Regions from separate parts of the Paenibacillus kribbensis genome, predicted to be linked through region 2. Evidence: predicted binding sites of a transcription regulator. Region 2 holds the regulator's gene; the other holds the start of a gene.

Region 1 (7,556 bases), 960 kb from region 2:
GTGAAGAAACCTGTGCATTCCAGAACGATGTCTACACCCAGGTCTCCCCAAGGCAGTTCTTCAGGGTTGCGGTTAGCCAAGACTTTAACTTCTTTGCCGTTTACTTTGAAGAAGCCTTCATGTACTTCTACTTCTCCTTGGAAAGTACCTTGTGTTGTATCATATTTCAACAGATGTGCCAGCATTTTGGAATCTGTCAAGTCATTGATTGCTACTACTTCAATACCTTCCACGTTTTGAATACGGCGGAAAGCAAGGCGTCCAATACGTCCGAAACCGTTAATACCAACTTTAACTGTCATGAGTGAGTTCCTCCCAAAGTTCGTTTAGTTTAGTTTTATATATTCAAGACAGACCCGAAAGCCCGTCAAGACAACACATTTAATCAATCTGTATTAACCTTTTAAATAATGGCTTACAATCTCGGCAGCAGCGCCTTCATCGGTGACAAGAATGTCTTCTTGGCCGAAACGCAGCACCGCATGAATAGCAGCCGCCTTGCTCTTGCCTCCAGCTACACCCAGAACAGTCTCGGTACGCCTAATGTCCTCCAAGCGGAGTCCAAGCGTCAGCATGCGGTGAACAACGACACCGTCCTCGTTGAAATAATAACCAAACGATTCGGCAACCGCGCCCTCACTGCTGATCTGGGCAAAGGTTTCGGGGTCAAGCTTGCGTCTGCGTGCCATCGCTATGGCGTTGCCTATCCCGTGAATGATGATACGGCTCTTTCGAATCAGGCTCAATATATCCTGAATGTTCGTATCCTCAAGCAACGAGTTGTAGGCATGATTGCTGAGCAAATCCGGTACATGGAGCAGACGGTATTGAGCGCCGACTTTGCGGGCCATTGTGGAAGCAATGGTGTTAGCCTGCATTTCCATGCTTTCTCCCAACCCCCCGCGTGCCGGTACAAACCACCCGCCCTTGAGCGAACCATTAGCAGGCAGTGTCAGTTGCTCCGCTACATCTGCAATTGTCGTGCCTCCTGTTACCGCGACCACATCCTCGTCGTCCATAACACTCAGCAACGCTTTTGCTCCAGCACGGCCCAACTCCTGCTTCGCTAACGGTGAAGCATCCGAGTCCCCTGGAACGACAATCACCTTCTTCAAGCCGTAGGCTTGACGAATCTGATCTTCCAGTTGGGACAGGCCGAACAAGTTGTTCGCAATCGGCTCCAGCTGTTCCAGCAGATCCAGCCCTGCTTTGCTCACCTTCATGCCCACACTCTCGATCTCAATGAGCCCTTGGGCCTTGAGGAGATCGGTTTCGGCGCGCAACACGCGCTCGGTCATATCCAGTGAAGCTGCCAGCGTTCTGCGTCCAATGACATCGGACAACATGATCTGGCGCAGGATCGTGTACCTTTTTTTCAAAACATCCATGAGGTCGGGCAGAAGCTGCTTCTGTATTTCTAATATCTTTCGCATGCTTTCCACTCCCGCACACTTCTAAGTTCTTTCCCTAAAGCTATATCTCTAATTGGTCTTAAAATGTCCCGGGATAACTTTTTAAGTCCCACGTATATCTTACCCAATAATTGCTTCACATGCAAGTCTATCTGAACCTATATTTCTCACCTTTTTATGTGAATATGCGCACATAATAAAAGCTTGCAATTCACTGCCGTATATCATATAATCATCTTTGTTTCCAATTAGCTGATGAATTAGCTTTTAATTGTACAAATTATTTTGCGCCCGTGGTCCAACGGATATGACGTAGGCCTCCGGAGCCTGAGATCGAGGTTCGATTCCTCGCGGGCGCGCCATTTTAAATGAACGCTTTAATGCTTCTATATCATCATTTTAACCAACAAGAGCCCTTTGCGCTCTTTTTTTTGACCATTAGTTTGACTTTCTTTGACTTTTTGTTTGAAATTGTTTATCATGTGGTTATTACGGTAACAGTTTATAAAGTAGGGGCATGTAATCGGCATGTCCACCAAATCCATTAACGATATTTAAGGGAGGTTTTTTGACGTGAGCTATGTTCCTATGGTAGTAGAGCAAAGTAACCGCGGCGAACGCGCCTATGACATTTATTCCAGACTGTTGAAGGATCGCATTATTTTGTTGGGCTCGGACGTCAATGACGTTGTAGCCAACTCTATTATTGCACAAATGCTGTTTTTGGCTGCCGAAGATCCTGAAAAAGATATTCACTTGTATATTAACAGTCCTGGCGGCTCCATTACAGCCGGTATGGCCATTTTCGATACGATGCAATACATTAAGCCTGACGTGTCTACGATTTGTGTAGGTATGGCAGCCTCCATGGGTGCGTTCTTGCTGAACGCTGGTGCCAAAGGCAAACGCTTTGCTTTGCCGAACAGTGAAATTATGATTCACCAACCATTGGGTGGTGCACAAGGTCAGGCAACGGATATCGAAATCCGCGCCCGCCGCATTCTGAAAATGCGTGACAAATTGAACCGCATTCTCGCAGATCGCACAGGTCAACCACTGGAACGCATTGAAAAAGACACAGACCGTGACTATTTCATGTCCGCTGATGATGCCAAGGAATACGGTATTATTGATAAAGTGCTAACTAGCTCCACTCCAGCAGGTATTTAAGAGAAGTTAGTACCTCGGAAAGCTAGAAATAAAAAAGCTGCCCTGGATATTCGTATCCGGTAGGCAGCTTTTTTGGTACTATTCATTTTATCCTGCCAAAGGCTTGCCGCCTTGAGGCAGCAGTTGAGCAAACGAGTAGGTGAACTCTGGAATTCCATACGCGTATGGTGCATACTCATATAAATCAAACACGATGGTTACTCCACTGTTGGTCACATAAAAATTTTGATCCGCCTTCAGCTCTTTAAATTTGTCAAAACCTTCGCCGCCCTGCAGCGCATCGACTTTTTTCTTCAAATCAGCATTGAGGAACTTTTTGTAGTTCGGATTTGCTTTCAATACGTTAGATAATTGCAGCAGTTTACCATCAGCGAGGGAGAATGTATATCCTTTACGTGCTGTCATACCGTGTGCGCCACCTAGATACGAGTAATCCTGCATAATCACACTCAAAATACCATCCTTGTTATAGGCAATCGCAAAATCATTCCAGAACTCATACGGTCTTTCTGTTGTAGCCTCTCCCTCAGCCACCATCTTTTTGCCTGCTGCCAATACTCCCTCCGCATGCTTTTTAAGCACACTGTTAATTGCCTGCTGAGCCTCAGGATTCAACTGACTGCCGCTGATTTGCGGGTACTTCACCTTGTAAGACACCTTCGCATTACTCGAAGCGGGAAGCGTTTGCGACGTAACGGTGATCGGATTTAGCTGGCTTTTACTCAACGTTACTGTTTTTTGGGCTGCATTCCACTGAGCATTGATACCCAGATAGTCTTTCAGGAGACTCATAGGAATGTATAACTTCCCACCGATCAGCTTGGCATCCATGTTGCGCGTGCCGATCCCATTAACGCTGACATAGGTATCCGGGGGAGAAGAAAAAGATCTAATAGAAAGTTTGTTGTACCCACTGCCTACAGTGTAGGTAGCCTCCTTGGCATCATAGCTCACTGGAATCCCTAGGCTGTCGCGCAGCGCTGCTACTGGAATCAGCGTACTTCCGTTTACCTGGACTCCTTTGGTCGACAATGTTTTGCCATTCCATTGAATAGAAATTCCTGGTTTCTGTGATGCCGCTTGCTGTTTGGTTGATGCTGCTTCAGTATAGGAAGCGGGAATAACTGCGACTCCTGCCAGAATTCCTGCTGCCAGCAGAGCAGAGCCCCATTTTTTCGTATGCTTGTTCATCATTAAGTATTCCTCCTATTATATCTCTGTATTAACTATGTGTTTTGATTACCTGTCTTATTATATCTATACCTCACTGTATGTAGTTTACAATCTGTATACGCCCTGATTTCAATCTATACACCTAACACCCCCTAGCTATGACAGACTCATTACAAAATGGTTTCGATATGAAAAAAAAGCCAGCAAGCTGACCTGCAGAAAGACAGGCCGCTTGTGGCTTCATTTAAAGATCTGTATTAGTTCATTTCGTATTGAGCCGACACCTGAACTTTTACCGTCACTTGGCCTGACTGAATCTCTGTTCCACTCCCTAAATCCAGCATCGATTTTGCCATTGCATTCTCACGTTGTGTAAAAATCTGAGCCTCTCCGCCATCTACCGTCACATTCACAAGCGACCCTAATCCGCGTTTAGCTGCCTTAGCTACAGCACTGGCTTTAGATTGAGCGTTGCCAAGCGCCTTGCCAATAGCCTCTTCTTCATACACGGAAGGATTTTCTACTGAAAATTGTACATTATCCACGTTGTTTGCCCCGGAATTTGTAGCCTCATCCAGCAGCTGGCCGATTTTGTCCAAATTGCGGTATTTGACGGAAAGTGTATGATTGGCAATGTAGCCTTTGAGCTTCTGTCCTTCTTTTTCGTTGTAGATATAGTTAGGCTGCACATAGAACTGGCTAGTCTGAATGTCGTCTGCGCTAATGCTCCATTTTTCTTTCAGCAATTGTGTAACCTTGTTTATTTTCGCAGCATTGGCTTTTTGGGCAGCGGCTGCTGTATTTCCCTCTGATTGCACACCGATGGAAAGATAAGCAATATCGGGCTTAACCAGTACTTCTCCGCTTCCATTCACATTGATCACGCTGTTTACCGTCGTGGCTGTGGATGCGGCATAAGCGCGATCTGCCCCTGTCCACAAGCCCCCAGCTACTCCCCCTGCCAATAATGCTCCTGCAAGAACTGCTGTGCTTATCGTTTTTGTCCAATGTCTCATCGTACCCAACCTCTTTCATGAAATGTTTGTACCTTTCAGACGGAAAAGACGAAAAAAGGTTGCAGTCAAGGGCTCACATTTTTAAAACAAGCATGAGATATAAATGATATGTAGCTTGGACCAATTCCAGATGTCCTATTCGCAAAACTAAAAAAGGGACTCGGCCCTTTTTATGGATATAAAAAAAGCCCCTAGGGGGCTTTTCACGAAAAGAGCGTATACCGTACTACAAAATAGACAGCCGCTTACTGATTTTCCAATTCCACCTTGCTAACCAGACTTACTAAAGCGTTTACAGCCTGTTCGGCGTCCGCGCCTTCAGCACTAATATAAATTTCAGTACCTGTACTGATGGCAAGACTCATAATACCCATGATGCTCTTGGCATTAACCTTCTTGTCTTCTTTTTCCACAAAAATTTCAGATGAATATTTATTCGCTTCCTGTACGAATAACGCAGCAGGTCTGGCGTGCAGTCCTGTTTTCAAGCGTACGACTACCGGATGTTTTGACATGTCAGCTTACCCCCTCATCAAATAAATCTGGACACTACTTACTCCATTTTATTTATCACATTATAACATTAACCCGGGACAGACACTAGAAAAAAAACTAATTAAACCGGCAAAAAGCCCCAAAGACATTCTTTTTTTACGGAATCAGGCCATTTTCTCCCCTGATTTTGTCCGCCATCTCGTCAATCTTGCGAAGACGGTGATTTACACCGGATTTACTGACGACCCCTTTGAGCATTTCCCCGACCTCTTTCAAGTTCAAATCAGGATGGGCCAGTCGGATTTCTGCCACTTCCCGCAGCTTGTCCGGCAAGGTCTCCAAACCAACTTCCCTCTCCAGCAGCTTGATGTTCTCAATTTGCCGGACCGCAGCGCCGATCGTTTTGTTCAAATTGGCTGTTTCGCAGTTGACAATGCGATTTACGGAGTTGCGCATATCGCGCATAATACGTACATCCTCAAATTTGAACAAGGCCTGATGCGCCCCAATGATGCTGAGCAGCTCAATGATCTTCTCGCCTTCCTTGATGTAGAGAATAAAGCCTTTTTTTCGCTCAATACAGCGGGCATTCAGATGAAACTCATTCGCTAGATCTACCAGTGCCTGACAATGCTCCTCATACATCGAGGAAATTTCAAGATGGTAAGACGATCCCTCCGGGTTGTTCACAGAGCCACCGGCCATAAAGGCCCCTCGCAGATAAGCCCGCTTACAACAGTTTTTCCGAATAATCTCCCGATTAATCCCGTCCGTGAACAAGAAGCCTTCAGACACGATGTACAAATCCTTCAACAGCTCTTGTACACCGTTAGGAATACGGACAATGTATACATTATTTTTTTTCAAGCGCATTTTTTTCCGTACAAGCAGTTCAATGTGAAGCTGAAAATGCTTTTTGATCAAGGAGTAAATCCGCCTTGCAATCGCGGCATTTTCTGTGGACACGTCCAATATCACCCTTTTATTCGACAGTTGTACGGATCCGAGCATACGTATAAGCGCAGATAGCTCCGCTTTTTCACAGCAGGGCTGGCTTTCAATCATCGTAAGCTCTTTTTTCGTTTGTGCCGCAAAGGACAAGGGACTCACCTCCTTCTTAATATCCAGTTTTGTACCAATTGGTAAATGTGCTGGCTCAGTTTGTCTGCATCATGCCGTAAATACGTGCGGAACAGAACTAACGTATCTGCCACCACTTTATATCCCCGGTCATTCAGTTCTCCCATGTCGACTTGGACTGGCTTGGCACCCTGCTCGGCATACATTTCCTGCACTTGAGGGGGGATTTCTCCGTTATTTACAATGACATAGTCGAAGAGATGGTGGCCTACATGATCGAAAATAGCCTGCAGATGATCTCCCACCGTATAGCCATCGGTTTCACCCGGCTGAGTCATGACATTGCAGACAAAAATTTTGATAGCGTCGGATTTCACGACAGCCTCAGCGAGCTTTGGAACGAGCAGATTGGGTAAAATACTGGTATACAAACTGCCGGGCCCAATCAGAATCGCATCGGCTTCATTAATGGCCTCTACAGCCTCAGGCAACGGCTCCACGTGAGTCGGTTCAAGAAAAACACGCTTGATTCTCTGACCCGCTTCCGGGATTTTGGACTCTCCGGTAATCACCGTGCCATCCTCCATTTCCGCACTCAAAACGACGCCCTCTTCGGCTGCCGGCAGTACACGTCCCCGGACAGCAAATACACGGCTAAGCTCACGCACCGCCGTCACAAAATCACCTGATATATCGGTCATCGCCGCCAAGATCAGATTGCCCAAACTATGGCCAGATAATCCCGATCCTGCGCCGAAACGGTATTTTAGCATATCTGACATCACTGGTTCTACGTCAGCCAAGGCAGTCAACACATTGCGAATGTCCCCTGGAGGGGGCATCTGCAGCTCACTTCGCAATATCCCGGAGCTTCCGCCATCGTCAGCGACTGTCACAATAGCCGTAATATCCAGCGGCTTTTGCTTCAAGCCCCGCAGCATGACAGACAAGCCGGTTCCCCCGCCCATAACAACAATACGCGGGCGCTCCCGTTGTGATCCGGTCTCTTTCATCATTTCACCTCATTAATGCCGGTCCCGGTCAGCATCCCGATGCGAAACAGAAACAGATTCTGTCTCGCTGGCACCCAGCATTTTTCCTAAATATTCCGATATTGCAACAGAACGATGCTTACCGCCGGTACAGCCAATACCGATAATAACCTGGCTCTTGCCTTCTTTACGGTATTGTGGGATCAAAAAATGTAACA
Region 2 (7,556 bases):
GCTGCTGCCGAGCAATTGAAGCACTTGCTGACGCGCTTTATTCAGACTGATGCCCAGATTGTTCAGTACACGGGCCGCCACGCCTTCGCCTTCACGAATGAGACCAAGCAAAATATGCTCTGTGCCTACATAGGTATGACCCAGTTTGCGCGCTTCATCCATAGACAACTCGATGACCTTTTTGGCGCGTGGAGTATAGGCAATGTTCGTCGGTTGCTCTTGACCGCGTCCAATAAGCGTCTCCACTTCATCCTGGATTTTTTCCAGTCCCAGCCCCAAACCGATCAAGGCTTTGGCTGCTATTCCCTCGCCTTCACGAATGAGGCCGAGCAAAATGTGCTCTGTGCCAATATTGTTATGTCCCAATCGAACAGCTTCTTCCTGGGCCAAGGCAAGCACTTTTTGTGCACGTTCCGTAAATCTTCCAAACATCATATATCCTGCACCTCCACAGTGTGTATTTCAGATAAAAATATATATTAAAGGGTTGAGCCTAATTTTTGCCGGATCAGCTTCGCCCGGTACATATCGCGCTCACCGGTGTTCATTTTATCGCCAAAGCTTTTTTGCAGGAATCCGGGTTGGGTCATCACATTCAGCTCATTCATCGCTGCGATGGATGGACGCTCCAAAATCCCCAAATCTACGCCAAGACGTACATCGGACAGCCGCTGCGCAGCCTCCTTCGAATCCAGCACCGCTGCATATGACAAAATACCGAATGAACGCATCACTCGATCTGTAATTCGCAGCATGGACTCATTCATCAGCCGTTCTCTTGCAGAACGCTCGTGCTCTATAATTTGCAGCACCACGCCATGTAGATTTTCAATAATCTCCGCTTCGGTTTGTCCTAATGTAATCTGATTGGATATCTGAAACAAATTACCGACCGCTTCGCTGCCTTCACCATAAATACCGCGAACCGTAAGACCTACCTGTGAAACAGCAGACAATATACGATTGATTTGGTGAGTCATGACTAATGCGGGCAGATGCATCATCACCGAAGCTCTCATACCTGTGCCGACATTCGTCGGACAACTGGTCAGAAAACCTCTCCGATCATCAAATGCATAATCAACATGTGCTTCAAATGCATCATCAATGACCATAGCTCGTTCCCAAGCTTCTCTAACCTGACATCCCGGATACAAGCACTGAATACGCAGGTGATCCTCTTCGTTTATCATAACACTAACCGATTCATCATCACTAATCAACACAGCACCGTTACGAGATTCGTTCGCCAAATTAGGACTAATCAAATGCTTCTCAACCAGTACCTGCTTGTCGATCTCATCCAACTCGGATATTTTCAAGGTATGAAAAGTACCAAAACGACCCAAATCATCATACTGAAGGATATCCGTCAAGCGTTGAAGCACTTCTTCCGACTGCTGATTGGTAGCAAGCATGGGAAAAGGCAGATGTTGCAAGTTACGCGCAATTCTTACCCGACTGCTAATGACAATCTCCGAATCCTCAGCATCACCACGCATCCAATCACTTAGCGGCTTTTCCGTAAATCGGATATTGGGCATCACGCATTCCCTCCTACTCTTCACAAACTTTACTCTTCAGTCATTTCTTTTTCAAGCTTTCTGATTTGATCCCTAAGCTCGGCAGCTGCCTCGAATTCTTCCTGTACAATATGCTGTTGCATCTCTTTTTTCAAATCGTCAATTTGCCGTTTGACCTTCAATCGGCCTCCAGTCCGGACCGGAACTTTACCCACATGACCTGTGCTGCCATGCACACGCTTGAACAGAGGGTCCAGACGACTGTCAAAATATTGATAGCACGACGGGCACCCAAAACGCCCCAGTTTACTAAACTGTGTATAGGTCATGCCACAATCCTTGCATTGCAGATTTTGTGGACCAGTGTGACCTGAAGAGTGGCTCTTGGTACTGGAGTCAAAATCCAGCATCCCCGACAACAAGCTATGAATCGAAAAGCCGTTAGGTGTTCCAGGGAGCATTTCCCCTTTTTCCTTCGCACATGTCTCACAAATATGAAACTCTGTCTTTTCGCCATTCACAATTTTGGTGAAATGCAAAGTTGCCGGCCGCATATTACATTCTTGGCACAGCATAAAAGCACCTCCTTCAACGTCTGGATTTTCACAAATCCCTACATCTGAATCGCAAATCTCTATTCACTGGTTAATGGCTACTGGCTATTTGGTCGCCAGCAACGAGATCAGCATAGCTTTAAGCAACCTTGCTCGCAGTTGGTCGCGATAGGGAAGCTTCAGCAATAATGTATCCCTCGATAAAGCGGCCTTCATTAAACACGCTTCCCTTTTGCTTAAAAAATGAGCTTCCTCCAACTGATAAATCAGTCCCTCTGCCGCCGATTGGCTAATTTCCTCCCCGATGCTCTGATGAAGGTGTGTGTGGATCGCATGCTGTGCAGGCAACTGAATTCGCTGAATGCGAATGTAGCCCCCGCCACCACGCTTACTTTCCACCACATAGCCTTTTTCTAGCGTAAAACGGGTACTAATTACATAATTGATCTGCGACGGCACGCAAGAAAAGCGGTCAGCCAAATCATTGCGCTGAATCTCCACTAAACCCTGGGGACTTTCCAGCAATATGTTCTTCAAATATTGTTCAATAATATCAGAAACATTGCGCATTTCATCATCCTCCACTAACGGAAACGCAAGTATTCAAGTACATTTCACGCTCCTCAGAGTCCGCCGTATATTGAACTTAACCAAACGGTAAAGTCACGAATCTAAGCTGTATCAGGACCTTCCACCCTGCTGCATCTCTTGAAAACGTGCCGTTTAGTCTCTAGTGTGACCTATATTTGCGATAAATCATACACTTCTCTTATGTTGACAAGAGGCAGCTTCTAACTATCCACAAATGATTTCGATCTTCATTAGCTTCTTGCTGTTAAAATACTCTATACGGCCAATCAGCATAATTACCTTCAAATGGATCGCACTAGATTTACTTGACTTTGACTTTCTTTGACTATATTCACATTATAGCACACTTTTCATTTTTGCCAAGGGGTCAATACCATTTTTCGCAATCTAATTATGTTTTATACAATATAAGAAAAAAACTCTCTCCATTCTGGAAAGAGTCCTAAAAAAACTGCCCGCTATGTCACTCTCGTACTACTACACAAATGGATCGTGCTTCCCGTCGCCAATACTACCAGTTTCTCGAATGAAATCTGGGCCGGGATTAGAAAAAATCCAACAAAAGCGTCTGTTTTACTGGTATTACACGTTTCAGTGCAGACACAGACTCACCACGTCCATCAATACGCCCCCACTTATATAGATCATCGGCCAGCTGATACCCAAGCATTAGAGTCGTCAGCGATTGGATGCCAAGACTCAAGTCAGTTGCTATGACGTTTTCGGAAGAATTGCTTGTATCTACGCTCTCTAAATATCCTCGTCCTTCTGCGTTTATCGTCAATGTCCATACTCCTTCATTCCATGGGGCATAACGATCTGACAGATTCAAGGTCAAGCGTGTTTCCTCTCCAATTGCCTCAAAAGGGTATTTCTCTACAAAAGCAGCTGCATCCACAATCCGACCCATAAAATAAGGCACCGTTTCCTGTTGAACTCGCGGATCATCGAGTAAAAATGGCAGATTGTCATCTGCCGGAACGTAAATAAATTTACCTTGGGTTATCATGGAGTCATGATTTGCAAAATAAGTCCATAAAGCCCGACGTGCTGTTTCATTCTCATATACCATTTCATCGCAATTCAGCTGCTTATCTTCAATTTTGTATAGTGCATATCCCTGCGGGGTGCCTGCTTCAGAGTAATAAACTACGGTTCGATAGTTCTCATTTAGAATCCGCTCCTGCCACCATTCCTTATCCCGTACCAGCGTGCCATTATAACACGAAGCATAAGCTTGATACACTTGGTTCAGTTCAGAAATATCTTTAATATCCCGCTTGACTATACCTTCTGTTTTAAGCTTAGCAGGAAATTTGTCAATCGGGATAACATACTTTTTGTACTCAGTATACGTTTCCCATCCAAATTTACGATAGAAGGCAAAGGAGAATGGATGCAGAAATGAAAGGCTTTGTCCCGCAGACTTCATCTCTTTAAGCGCATGCGTCAACAAACGTGAAACCATGCCCCCGCGACGCTTTTCCGGCCATGTTGCCACACCTGCGATACCACCCATCTTAAAAACCTGACCATGTATGTATACCTGCAAAGGCAGCAAGGTCAGCTTAGCATTCAAGTCAAGCCCGTCGAAAATGCCCCATGCTTGTTCTGGCTTAAACCTTTTCTTGGATTTCTCCAGATCCTCCGGAGACATTGTAAACTGAAAAGCATATTGGGATAATCCAATAGCAGCTTCAAATTCCTCACTTCGTAATTGTCTGATCTCCATAACCTCGCCACCTCGCTCGTATACTTAGGTCTCCATAAAAAGATTGTGCACTTAGAGTGTCGCAAAGCCTTTTCTTTCTGTCAACCTTGGAAATGATAGTCATCGTTAAAATATATGTATATGCAAAAAGAGAACCATAATCTCAATGAGATCATGGCTCTCTTCGTTTGTTGCTTGGCAACGTCCTACTCTCCCAGGACCCTGCGGTCCAAGTACCATCGGCGCTGGAGGGCTTAACGGTCGTGTTCGGGATGGGTACGTGTGGAACCCCTCCGCTATCGCCACCAAACATGAATTTGCCTCGCAAATTCTTCCGTATTGAAACTCGGTTCATCACAGCCGTGTGAATGAATTTCAATGCGTATTTCGTATGTATTCCTACATACCTTCAAGGTGTTACACCCTGAAAACTGGATCCGAAACTCCATTGCGTCCTATCTTTAGGATAAGCCCTCGACCGATTAGTATTGGTCAGCTCCATGCATTGCTGCACTTCCACCCCCAACCTATCTACCTCGTCGTCTTCAAGGGGTCTTACGTATTGGGAAATCTCATCTTGAGGGGGGCTTCACGCTTAGATGCTTTCAGCGCTTATCCCTTCCGTACATAGCTACCCAGCTGTGCTTCTGGCGAAACAACTGGTACACCAGCGGTACGTCCATCCCGGTCCTCTCGTACTAAGGACAGCTCCTCTCAAATTTCCTACGCCCACGACAGATAGGGACCGAACTGTCTCACGACGTTCTGAACCCAGCTCGCGTACCGCTTTAATGGGCGAACAGCCCAACCCTTGGGACCTACTTCAGCCCCAGGATGCGATGAGCCGACATCGAGGTGCCAAACCTCCCCGTCGATGTGGACTCTTGGGGGAGATAAGCCTGTTATCCCCAGGGTAGCTTTTATCCGTTGAGCGATGGCCCTTCCATGCGGTACCACCGGATCACTAAGCCCGACTTTCGTCCCTGCTCGACTTGTAGGTCTCGCAGTCAAGCTCCCTTCTGCCTTTGCACTCTTCGAATGATTTCCAACCATTCTGAGGGAACCTTGGGGCGCCTCCGTTACTCTTTAGGAGGCGACCGCCCCAGTCAAACTGCCCACCTGACACTGTCCTCGTACCGGCTTACGGTACCAAGTTAGAACCTAGATACGATCAGGGTGGTATCCCAAGGATGCCTCCCCTCAAGCTGGCGCTCAAGGCTCGACGGCTCCCACCTATCCTGTACAGATCGTACCCAAATTCAATATCAAGCTGCAGTAAAGCTCCATGGGGTCTTTCCGTCTTGTCGCGGGTAACCTGCATCTTCACAGGTATTAAAATTTCACCGGATCTCTCGTTGAGACAGCGCCCAAGTCGTTACGCCATTCGTGCGGGTCAGAATTTACCTGACAAGGAATTTCGCTACCTTAGGACCGTTATAGTTACGGCCGCCGTTTACTGGGGCTTCGGTTCATAGCTTCGCTCTTGCGAGCTTACCACTCCCCTTAACCTTCCAGCACCGGGCAGGCGTCAGCCCGTATACTTCGCCTTGCGGCTTCGCACAGACCTGTGTTTTTGCTAAACAGTCGCTTGGGCCTTTTCACTGCGGCCCCCTCGGGCTATTCACCCTACCGAGGCACCCCTTCTCCCGAAGTTACGGGGTCATTTTGCCGAGTTCCTTAACGAGAGTTCTTCCGCGCGCCTTAGAATTCTCTTCTCGCCTACCTGTGTCGGTTTGCGGTACGGGCACCTTCTCCTGGCTAGAGGCTTTTCTTGGCAGTCTGAGATCATGACCTTCGCTACTGCAATTTTCGCTCCCCATCACAGCCCAGCCTTACGATGTGCGGATTTGCCTACACACCAGCCTCACTGCTTGGACGGACATCCATCAGTCCGCGTCACTACCCTACTGCGTCACCCCATCGCTCATAGCGGATTACGGTGGTACAGGAATTTCCACCTGTTGTCCTTCGACTACGCCTATCGGCCTCGCCTTAGGTCCCGACTTACCCTGAGCGGACGAACCTTCCTCAGGAACCCTTAGGCTTTCGGCGGATCTGATTCTCACAGATCTTTTCGTTACTCATACCGGCATTCTCACTTGAATGCAGTCCAGCGCTCCTTTCGGTACACCTTCAACCCGCATTCAACGCTCCCCTACCCCTGATGCAAAGCATCAAGCCATAGCTTCGGTGGTGTGTTTAGCCCCGTTACATTTTCGGCGCAGAGTCACTCGACCAGTGAGCTATTACGCACTCTTTCAATGGTGGCTGCTTCTAAGCCAACATCCTGGTTGTCTGTGCAACTCCACATCCTTTCCCACTTAACACACACTTGGGGACCTTAGCTGATGGTCTGGGCTGTTTCCCTTTTGACAATGGATCTTAGCACTCACTGTCTGACTCCCGGAAGTAAGTCTATGGCATTCGGAGTTTGACTGAGCTTGGTAACCCTTGCGGGCCCCGCACCCAATCAGTGCTCTACCTCCACGACTCTATTTTCCGAGGCTAGCCCTAAAGCTATTTCGGGGAGAACCAGCTATCTCCGGGTTCGATTGGAATTTCTCCGCTACCCCCACCTCATCCCCGCATTTTTCAACATGCGTGGGTTCGGGCCTCCAGTGCGTGTTACCGCACCTTCACCCTGGACAGGGGTAGATCACCCGGTTTCGGGTCTACGTCCACGTACTCATTCGCCCTATTCAGACTCGCTTTCGCTGCGGCTTCAGCTCTTCACCTTAACCTTGCACGGGAACGTAACTCGCCGGTTCATTCTACAAAAGGCACGCCATCACCCCTAAATTGGGCTTTGACTTCTTGTAAGCACACGGTTTCAGGATCTATTTCACTCCCCTTCCGGGGTGCTTTTCACCTTTCCCTCACGGTACTGCTTCACTATCGGTCGCCAGGGAGTATTTAGCCTTGGCAGATGGTCCTGCCGGATTCATACGGGGTTTCACGTGCCCCGCACTACTCGGGATCCGTCTCGGAGGGAACAGGTTTTGAACTACAGGGCTTTTACCTTCTCTGGCGGGCCTTTCCAGACCTCTTCATCTAACCGATTCCTTTGTAACTCCATGTGAGACGTCCCACAACCCCAGGGAGCAAGCTCCCTGGTTTGGGCTAATCCGCGTTCGCTCGCCGCTACTGACGGAATCACTATTGTTTTCTCTTCCTCAG

The links. The regulator CtsR, encoded in region 2, represses protease genes until heat stress. The targets are predictions, from matches to a motif close to ATGGTCAATAAAGGTCAAACA.
Region 1: clpP (ATP-dependent Clp endopeptidase proteolytic subunit ClpP) is a predicted target of CtsR. The motif match lies at 1,853-1,873, and genes of this name have one in related genera.

Annotation. Positions count from the first base shown of each region.
Region 1 is NZ_CP020028.1:5,441,041-5,448,596, forward strand. It holds gene gap (type I glyceraldehyde-3-phosphate dehydrogenase) at 1-302, opposite strand, end outside; gene B4V02_RS24295 (sugar-binding transcriptional regulator) at 396-1,433, opposite strand; tRNA gene B4V02_RS24300 (tRNA-Arg) at 1,700-1,774, shown strand; gene clpP (ATP-dependent Clp endopeptidase proteolytic subunit ClpP) at 1,986-2,582, shown strand; gene B4V02_RS24310 (PdaC/SigV domain-containing protein) at 2,670-3,773, opposite strand; gene B4V02_RS24315 (SIMPL domain-containing protein) at 4,013-4,771, opposite strand; gene B4V02_RS24320 (HPr family phosphocarrier protein) at 5,017-5,286, opposite strand; gene whiA (DNA-binding protein WhiA) at 5,423-6,367, opposite strand; gene B4V02_RS24330 (gluconeogenesis factor YvcK family protein) at 6,373-7,359, opposite strand; gene rapZ (RNase adapter RapZ) at 7,372-7,556, opposite strand, start outside.
Region 2 is NZ_CP020028.1:620,402-627,957, reverse strand. It holds gene clpC (ATP-dependent protease ATP-binding subunit ClpC) at 1-435, opposite strand, end outside; gene mcsB (protein-arginine kinase McsB) at 480-1,544, opposite strand; gene mcsA (protein-arginine kinase activator protein McsA) at 1,574-2,098, opposite strand; gene B4V02_RS02700 (CtsR family transcriptional regulator) at 2,183-2,647, opposite strand; gene B4V02_RS02695 (GNAT family N-acetyltransferase) at 3,213-4,400, opposite strand; rRNA gene rrf (5S ribosomal RNA) at 4,573-4,689, opposite strand; rRNA gene B4V02_RS02685 (23S ribosomal RNA) at 4,842-7,556, opposite strand, start outside.